DNA from 3 places in the Clostridium sp. DMHC 10 genome. Region 1 is predicted to be linked to each of the others. Evidence: riboswitches for the same ligand, from Rfam matches in the RefSeq annotation. Region 1 holds a riboswitch; each other region holds the start of a gene.

Region 1 (3,284 bases):
GCAAAAGAGGTATTTGAAGAAATGTTTAAGACTTCTAAAGAGCCTAAAGTTATAGTTGAAGAAAAAGGATTATCACAAATAAGTGACAGTAGTGCCCTCGAAAACTTAGTAGATGAGGTACTTAAAAATAATGAAAAATCTGTTGTGGATTATAAGGCAGGTAAGGTTCAAGCTATAGGCTATCTTGTAGGTCAGGTTATGAAGGCAAGTAAAGGAAAAGCAAATCCGCCTATGGTTAAAGAAATATTAGAAAAAAAACTTAGCAATTTATAAAATGTAAAGGAAATACCCTCATATTCATAAAAATACGAGGGTGTTTCTTTTTAGCTTCTTGGATCACTATTAGTATTAGAGTTTTTGTTCCTTTTTCGTTTTGATTTATCGTATGTTAGCCCAATTTCATCTGACAATTCCTGAGTCATTTTTTCTAGTGCACTTTTTGTTTTTTGACCAGCTTTTTTATTATCTTTACTATTCTTATTACCTTTGTGAGCCATATAAAAGAACCTCCATGATATTCTTATTTTAAATTAAAGTATTTTAAGGATTTGTACAAAATATATTATAACCAAAAGCAATAATTTTATTAGTGTTTATATTTTAACCTTTTAGGTCTTTATCTCTAGTATTAACAGATTATTAATACTTTTTTAAAGGTTATATTATACCATTTACAAGAATGTTGTGGTATAAATGTTTTTAATGTTAATAAAGAAGGCTAAATTTACATTTATGATAAGGAGTGGATTGTAATGAGTTTTTCAAATAAAACAGTATTAGGTACTATAGGAGGTTTAATTATTGCTTTTTTAGCAATAACATTGTTTATTAAAATTCTTCCTGTCATTTTAGTGGTGGGCTTAACTATTTGGGGAGTATTTAAAATAACTAAATGGTTTGAAAGTAAAAGCAATAAGAAAATGGAATTTAGTAAAAAAGATGAGGTAACATCGGAATTCTCAAGTGAAGATAAAGGCTTTGGATATGATAAAGACAATGTAGTAGATGTTGATTATACTGAAGTTAAAAAATAATATTTTAATAAAAAAGTATAATTTAAACTGGTGCATATATAAAAAGGATGATATAATTTAATAAAAGAATTAACGTGTCAAAAAACTTAATATTGTTTCTTATCAAGAGTGGTGGAGGGACTGGCCCTGTGAAACCCAACAACCAGCATTTTTCATTTGAATGTATGGTGTTAATTCCTGCAAATTTATTTGAGAGATAAGAGAGAAGTACATTTTAGAAATTAAAAAACTGTTTTTCTTATTGAAAAGCGGTTTTATTTTTTTATAGGAGATGATAAAATGCCTAATTTAAGCAATAAACTTGATTGGTTTACAGAATCAGTAATAAGAAAAATGACAAGAATATCTAATGATTATGGTGCTATTAATTTATCTCAAGGTTTTCCAGATTGGGAGCCTCCAAAAGCTATAACTGAAGCGCTTAAAGAAGCAGCAAGTCATGGACCTCATCAATATGAAATTACCTGGGGGTCAAATGAATTTAGAGAAAAGCTGGCAAAAAAGCAGGAAAAATATATGGGCATTGAAATAAACCCCAATGAAAATATAGTAGTTACCTGCGGAAGTACCGAAGCCATGATGGTAGCTATGATGTCTGTTTGCGATAGAGGCGATAAGGTTATTGTATTCTCACCATTTTATGAAAACTATGGAGCAGATGCAATACTTTGTGGAGCAGAACCTATATATATTCCACTCATTCCACCAAAATTTAATTTTGATAAAGAAGTTTTAAAAAAAGCATTTGAGGAGAAACCTAAAGCTTTAATACTATGTAATCCATCTAACCCTGTTGGAAAAGTATTTACAAGAGATGAGCTTTTATATATAAGTGATCTGGCTAAAAAATATGATACTTTTGTAATAACAGATGAGGTTTATGAACATATTGTATATAAGCCTTATAAACATACCTATATAGCGTCGCTTCCAGGAATGAAGGAAAGAACTATATCCTGTAGTTCACTTTCTAAAACTTATTCTATAACTGGGTGGAGACTTGGATATATTATAGCCGATAAGAAAATAGTCGATAACTGCAAAAAAAGTTCATGATTTCTTGACGGTAGGGGCAGCAGCACCGCTTCAAAAAGCTGCCTGTGCTGGTCTTAGTCTTGGAGAGGATTACTATGAAGAATTGATTGAAATTTATGGTAGAAAAAAACAGCTTTTTTTAAATGGCTTAGAGGAAGCAAAACTCAAATATTTTGAACCTCAAGGTGCGTATTATGTTTTAGTCGATATATCAGAGTTTGGTGAAAAAAGTGATTATAAATTCTGTCAGTGGCTTGCAAAGGAAGTAGGGGTAGCAGCAGTACCGGGGTCAAGTTTCTTTAAGGAGGATGTGAACAATTACATTAGATTTCACTTTGCTAAAAAAGATGAAACTTTAATAGAAGCAATAAAAAGATTAAAAAAAATTAAGGCGCTATAAAGAAGTTGACATTTGATTTTTATTGATTTATATTTATTGTGGTAATTATATAATTTTTATTAGTAAATTGTCATTTGTTCTCATAAAATCTCGATGCTTCTATGAATTTTATGAAAACAAATAACTGATTTACTTAAAAATTTACATAATATGAATTATAAGAAAGAAGGGACTCGCACTTGGTATATTTTGATAATAGTGCAACTACTGAGCCTCTTAAAGAAGTTTCAGAAATAATGAAGGATGTTTTTTATAATTATTATGGAAATCCGTCATCACTTCACTCTTTAGGTAAAAAGGCAGAGGATAAGTTAATAGAATCAAGAAAAATTTTGGCAGATACGATAGGGGCAGAAGAAAGTGAAATTATATTTACTTCTGGTGGAAGTGAATGCAATAATTTTTTAATAAAAGGTTTTGTAAAACCAGGATTACATATTATAACTTCTAAAATAGAGCACCCTAGTGTTTTAAACACTTTTGCTCAGCTTGAAAGATGGGGAGTAAAGGTTACATATATAGATGTGGATGATAAAGGAAAAATAAAACTTCAAGATCTTGAAAATAGCATAACAAAGGATACTGTTCTTGTAAGCATTATGCATGTTAACAATGAAACGGGTACTATTCAGGATATTAAAGCTATAAGTAAGACTATAAAAGCAAAAAGTTCAAGAGTAAAGTTTCATGTAGATGCAGTACAAAGCTATGGAAAGCTAAAGATAAATCCTAAAAAGATGGGGATAGATTTGCTTTCAACGAGTTCACATAAGATATATGGACCAAGAGGAATAGGTTTTGCCTATGTAAGAAAG
Region 2 (3,284 bases), 350 kb from region 1:
TTTATCGCAACTACAGTCTGCTGTGCTCCAAGCGCACAAGAAAATCTAGGTTGTTCAATAATGTTCGACACTTGTATCACCTCCAAGAAAAGTAAATGGATCCTGCTCAAGCCACCATTTTGTATATGGCATTGTACTATGCTTTGCAAGATTAGTTACAAATTCTTTATTATCTATAGTTTCTATAATTCTTTCAGCATAATTTATTACCCCTTGATAGCCAAAGCCAAACTGCTCATCACCAATCAAAAGCGTGGGAACCCCAAGTTTTGCTCCCCAAAGTGTCATACCTCCATGTCTTGCAATCATTATGTCAGGTCTTACTCTATTCAATATATTAACTAATTCATATGCCTGCTTGTTGCAAACATTGTAATTTGGTATATCTCCATAAGTATTAACATCATGCGCAAGTGCATCAGATTTTGGATCATCATTGTCAAATACAGGATCATGATGAAATATTGCTGCACCTTGAACATTTAAGCCAAGTTCTCTTAAAAGTGCTATGAGTGCATGACCATGAGCAGCACCCGCTGTAATATATGCAGTTTTCCCTTTAAGCCTTTTACGATATTCCTCAACTTTAGGAACAATTTTTGCACGTTCATTTGATATATATTCTTCTATTTTCTCTTCTCTATGAAGTACTTTTCCAAGTTCTCTAAGCCAATTATCCGTACCTAAAATTCCATAAGCTGGTGGAGATTTTATCTCTGGGACACCATATACTTGTTCTAATGCGGCTCCTAGATATGTTCCAAGTGTAGTACATATTTGTATCGTTGCTGCCGACTCAGATATATTTTCTAGTTCAGCAACCGTTGAAAATGGCACAATGTATTTTGCTTCATACCCAAGCTCTTTAAGCAAGTCATCAAAAATGTGACTTCCCCAGAAATTTATTATATTTACCTTATTTGTCTTTTTCTTTGGAGGTTTAACTATTTTTCTAACGATAGAATGATACGCTGAATCAAATCCAGATGTCCATATTTTTGATCTGAAACCTTCACAAAAACATGCCACAACAGGTATTCCAAGTTCTTCTGTTAACTCATCAGTTACACTTTCTATATCATCTCCAATTATTGCAGAGGCACAAGAAGTTGTTACAAATATTGCATTCGGTTTAACCCTTTTGTAAACATCTCTAATAGTCTCTTCTAGCTTTTGAGTTGCACCAAAAATTGTATCTTTCTCAGTAAGATTTGTACTAAAATATCTTCCCATTGCTCTTGGAAGTTTCCTTTCCATTTGACCTACCCTATATACAAAATTGAATCCAAAAGAATCTCCCATACATCCTACAGGTGCATGATTAATAATTGCCGCATCCTTTATCATAGAAAGCTGGCAAAACGCATTTCCAGAACTGCATCCCATACACTGACTAAAGCTTCGTGCGCTGTCTTTTAACTTTCCACACTGACCAAGTTTTACAAGCTGCCCCGCTGTACCTTTAAATCCAGTAATTGAACCAAGGCGATTTTCTCTTACTTCAACAGCTTGAGCATTTAGGTTGATTTTACTCATCAAATTTCCTCCTTTAATGTATAAATAAAAATTAAAAAGGCTATATCTACTCTATTTAAAAGAGTAAATATAGCCTCTAGTTTTTCTAGTCAACTACAAAATTTCATATAAAAAATCCTCTTAAAAAACTTTAAGAGGATTTTTGCACAACTATGTTAACTTAATTATCCTCTTATCTCTCAAAACTTAGTTTGCAGGAATTAACACCATACATTCAAATGAAAAATGTTGGTTGTTGGGTTTCACAGGGCCAGTCCCTCCACCTCTCTTGATAAGATTTAAATGTTTTATTCAATTTATATTCCTATAACTCAAATATGAATAATATTTATTATATGATTTATATTATATCATCTTTATATTTTATGTCAATACATTCTTTGGTTTATTTTCCAAACTTCATTTTAAGTGATTGCATTAATAACATAAATCTTTATAAACATTTTTTAAACCACATGACACGCCACCATATGTCCTTTATCTACTTCCTTCATTTCTGGTTCTTTCTCGCTGCATATTGGAGTTGCATACGGGCATCTTGTCCTAAATCTACATCCTGTTGGAACATCCATTGGACTTGGAAGTTCTCCTTCTATTACTTTCTGCATCGCTGCACTTGCCTTTTTAGGATCTGGCACAGGTATAGAAGATAAAAGTGCTTTAGTATAGGGATGCAGTGGATTTTTATAAAGCTCTCTACTTTCTGATATTTCAATTATTTTTCCTAAATACATTACCCCAATTCTATTAGATATATGCTTTACCATAGATAGATCATGTGCCACAAAAAGATAAGTAAGCCCCATATCTCTTTGAAAATCCTCAAGCATATTTACAACCTGTGCTTGAATGGAGACATCAAGCGCAGAAATTGGTTCATCACACAAAACAAACTCAGGTTCTATAGATAATGCTCTTGCTATTCCTATTCTCTGACGTTGTCCACCACTAAACTCATGTGGAAATTTGTCCATATCCGACTTCTTCATTCCAACTTTCTTAAGAAGTTCCTCAATTTTGTCCATTCTTTCACTCTTAGACAAATTTGAATGAATGGCCATAGGTTCATCAATTATTTCCGAGACATTCATATATGGATTAAGTGAAGAATATGGATCTTGAAATATAACTTGCATTCTTTTGTGATATGGCTTAAGTTCTTTTTTACTTAATCTTGCTATATCCTTGCCATCAAAAATTACTTTTCCATCTGTTACGTCATATAACCTTGTAATTGTTCTTCCAAGTGTGGATTTTCCACAGCCTGATTCGCCAACAAGTCCAAAAGTTTCTCCTTTTTTAATATAAAAACTAACATCATCTACAGCCTTAACATACTTATTTTTATTTACTCCAAAAGCACCCTTCACAGGAAAGTACTTTTTTAAATTGTTAACTTCTATTAACTTCTTTTCTATTTCACTCATTATAACTTTCCTCCTTCCTCTAATAAGAAGCATCGTGCTTTTTGAGTTTCCGAAATACTTTTATACTCAGGTATTTCTCCAAAACATTTATCAGCTGCAAAAGAACATCTTTCAGCAAAAGGACATCCTTTAGGAGGAGCTAAAAGTGAAGGTGCTGTTCCCTTAATAGGTTCGAGTCTTCTCTTTTCATCTTCATCAACCTTAGGAATTGAGTTCAAGAGTGCTTTTGTATAAGGATGTGCCGGTTTATAAAATATATCTTCTGTGAGCCCTTCTTCCATTATCATTCCTGCATACATAACAATTATTCTGCTGCAAAGA
Region 3 (3,284 bases), 510 kb from region 1:
AAATCAGATGATCCTAAAACAATATGAATTATTGGATCATAAGAATTTTTTATGCAATTATATACTTCGTCAATATCACGTCTTATAGCTCTTGATGGAACAGAAATTGTAGTTTTAGTACCAACCTTTTGAGCTATAGCTTTAGTAATTTCTAAATCATTATGCGATAAGGATGGAAAACTCGTTTCTATTATGTCAACTTTCATCTTTTGAAGTTGATATGCAATCTTTAGTTGCTCATTTATATTAAGCTTAGCACCCGGAATTTTTTCACCATCTCTCAAGGTCGTATCCATGATCAATATTTTCTTCATAATACTTTTACCTCCATCATATATAGCTTTTGCATATTCGTCTATAAAACAAAACCTCATCTCAAACCAGAGACGAGGTTATAATCCCGCTACCATTTAAAAAGATAACTAATTGTATATACTTATGATAATATTTATAGTCACACATGTCAATAGCTATTTTATTTTTTAATCTCATATGGAGTTTCTTGGTATACATAATAGTTAAGCCAATTTGAAAAAAGTAAATTCGCATGCCCTCTCCACGTAACAAGAGGTTTTTTTGACGGATCATCATCTTCAAAATAATTTTTAGGTGGTTTAATATCCAAACCTAAATCTAAATCCCTTACATACTCATCATTTAAAGTATTTTTATCATACTCAGAATGCCCCATTACAAATATTTGCTTCCCTTTTTTATTTGAAACTATATAAACACCAGCTTCATTCGATTCCGCAAGAATTTGAAGATTTGGATTTTCCTCTATATCCTCTTTTTTAACAGTAGTATGTCTAGAATGAGGAGCGTAAAATTTATCATCAAAACCTCTTGTAAGTTTAACATGTTCCTTTGTTACAGTATGATTAAATACTCCAAACAATTTTTCAGGAAGTTCATATTTTTTTATTCCATAATGATAATACAACCCAGCTTGAGCACCCCAACATATATGAATTGTAGATGTTACATTTGTATTAGTCCATTCAAATATTTCGCAAAGTTCTTTCCAGTAATCTACATCTTCAAATTTCATTGTTTCAACTGGTGCACCAGTTATTATCATTCCATCAAATTTTTCATTTTTGATTTCGCTAAACTTTTTATAAAACATTAAAAGGTGCTCTTGAGATGTATTTTGTGAGGCATGTGTCTCTGTATGAATAAATGTTGGATTCACCTGAAGCGGAGAATTACCAATTAATCTTAAAATTTGAGTTTCAGTAACAATCTTTTTAGGCATTAAATTTAAAATTAAAATATTAAGTGGTCGTATATCTTGATGATAAGCCCTATTTTCATGCATAAAGAATATATTTTCATTTTCCAGAGTTTGAGCTGCTGGAAGATTATCAGGTATTTTTATTGGCATATATGTCACCGTCCTATATATAAAATTAAAACATAAAAAATCCGTTTTCAAACAAGAAAAACGGATTATAAGTATCAAAAATACTCAAAACTGTTTTTCTTATCTTTCAAAACATAAGTTTTGCAGGAATTAACACCGTACATTGAAATGATAATGCCGGTTGTTAGGTTTCATTGGGCCAGTCCCTCCACCATTCTAGATAAGAATTAACCATATTACTTTTATATTATAGTTGTTTGTTTGTTAAATTGCAATATTTTTAATTAAGTTTACAATAAATTGCATTTACATAATAAGTATTATGTAAATTAATATCCCTACTTTGAATATTTTGCTTAACTATACTATAATATTAAGGTATTTTAAATTTTATGAGGTGATTAAATGAAACCTATTGGGATGAGAAATATAAAAACTGCTCTATCTGTATTTTTATGTGTTTTAGTATCTAGATTACTAAAGATGGAATACCCATTTTATGCTGCTATAGCCGCTGTAATATCAATGAGTTCCTCCGTTACTGATTCCTATATTGCTGGAAGAAACAGAATGTTTGGAACTTTCGTAGGTGCTATGATAGGTCTTTTATTTTCGCTTGTTTTACCTGGAAATATATTATTATGCGGTGTAGGTATTATAATTATCATCTACATATGTAATATATTAAATTGGAATAAATCCATAAGTATTGCATGCATAGTTTTTACTGCTATAATGACAAATTTAAATGGCAGAAATCCTTTTTCATACAGCTTTAATAGGCTTTTAGATACTCTGCTTGGTATCACCATTGCATTAGCAGTAAATTATATTTTTATACCTCCTAAATATGTGGGTAAAATAATACATCAATGTAATACTGTAATAGATCATCTATTTATAATATTCGGCAAAAACACTATTTATAATGAAGAAATAAATTTAAAAGAGTACAGTGACAAATTAAATAAATTAGAAAACTATATAACTACCTACAGCAAAGAAATAAGATTTTCTAAGGAAACTGCAATAAAAATAGATAATATAAAAAGTATGATAACTCAATTTAACAAAGCTTATTACTCTTTAAATATATTAAATTCATTAAAACATAGTAAAAATTTAAATAAGGACAATGCAGCAAAAATAGAAGCCATATTTAATAAAAAAGTCCCCTCACATGAAGGCACCTATACGGATGAACTTATTGTATATAATTATCATGTAGGCGAATTATTAAATATATTGGAATCTTTGATTGAGAATAATATAACCAAGGATGAATTTATTATGAAAATATAAAAAAATCTCCACATACATAAATAAGCTATGTGGAGATTTTTTAAAGTACTTACTTTTAAAATTTTTATTGAATTAATATTTTAGTTAACATTGATTTGTATTTACATAATAATTGTTATGTAAATAGTAGTGCACCTGCTTTTAATAAAGATAAAATTAACTATTTAAACAAACTCATCTGTTGAGTAAATTCTTTTATAGATTTCATTTTTCTAATAGTTATTTTTTCATCACCTCTTAAATTTCCTACTAACATAGGTGAATTAGGATTATGCTTTAGCCAATTATCTTGGACTAATTGATTATTAAAATTTGCATAGCAGTATAGACAATGATGTTTGCAAGTATTATACTGTTCAATATCTACACTTTTTACACACCCGCATACTTCCCTTTGTGTATCATCTTTTTTTACATCTATCTGTCTTTTTATATAAATCTAAAAAACTTATAACACACTTATCTGTGTATCCTGCAAGCTGCTTACAAAACTTTTCAAACCGCTCATAATGGTATTCTTTAGTATAAAAGTCATTTAGTAATATGGGGTCATATCTCCATATTACTTTCTCCTTTCCTATCCTACTGGAAAGTTCTTTGAAGGTTTTTATAATAT

Evidence for each region. Region 1 has a riboswitch for S-adenosylmethionine ahead of AGR56_RS12215 (pyridoxal phosphate-dependent aminotransferase). Riboswitches for the same ligand answer to the same signal wherever they lie in the genome.
Region 2: another riboswitch for S-adenosylmethionine. It lies ahead of AGR56_RS10590 (nitrogenase component 1); the one in region 1 lies ahead of AGR56_RS12215 (pyridoxal phosphate-dependent aminotransferase).
Region 3: another riboswitch for S-adenosylmethionine. It lies ahead of metA (homoserine O-succinyltransferase); the one in region 1 lies ahead of AGR56_RS12215 (pyridoxal phosphate-dependent aminotransferase).

What each region holds. Positions count from the first base shown of each region.
Region 1 is NZ_LGVB01000015.1:2,111,167-2,114,450, forward strand. Features, by position in the region: gene gatB (Asp-tRNA(Asn)/Glu-tRNA(Gln) amidotransferase subunit GatB) at 1-273, shown strand, start outside; gene AGR56_RS19600 (small, acid-soluble spore protein, alpha/beta type) at 324-497, opposite strand; gene AGR56_RS12210 (hypothetical protein) at 753-1,034, shown strand; SAM riboswitch class I at 1,131-1,237, shown strand; partial or broken gene AGR56_RS12215 (pyridoxal phosphate-dependent aminotransferase) at 1,314-2,469, shown strand; partial or broken gene AGR56_RS12220 (cysteine desulfurase family protein) at 2,706-3,284, shown strand, end outside.
Region 2 is NZ_LGVB01000015.1:1,763,849-1,767,132, reverse strand. Features, by position in the region: gene AGR56_RS10595 (nitrogenase component 1) at 1-71, opposite strand, end outside; gene AGR56_RS10590 (nitrogenase component 1) at 55-1,536, opposite strand; SAM riboswitch class I at 1,706-1,814, opposite strand; gene AGR56_RS10585 (oligopeptide/dipeptide ABC transporter ATP-binding protein) at 1,983-2,963, opposite strand; gene AGR56_RS10580 (ABC transporter ATP-binding protein) at 2,963-3,284, opposite strand, start outside.
Region 3 is NZ_LGVB01000015.1:1,604,555-1,607,838, forward strand. Features, by position in the region: gene AGR56_RS09795 (2-isopropylmalate synthase) at 1-314, opposite strand, end outside; gene metA (homoserine O-succinyltransferase) at 476-1,387, opposite strand; SAM riboswitch class I at 1,484-1,593, opposite strand; gene AGR56_RS09805 (aromatic acid exporter family protein) at 1,772-2,668, shown strand; partial or broken gene AGR56_RS09810 (DUF1848 domain-containing protein) at 2,829-3,284, opposite strand, start outside.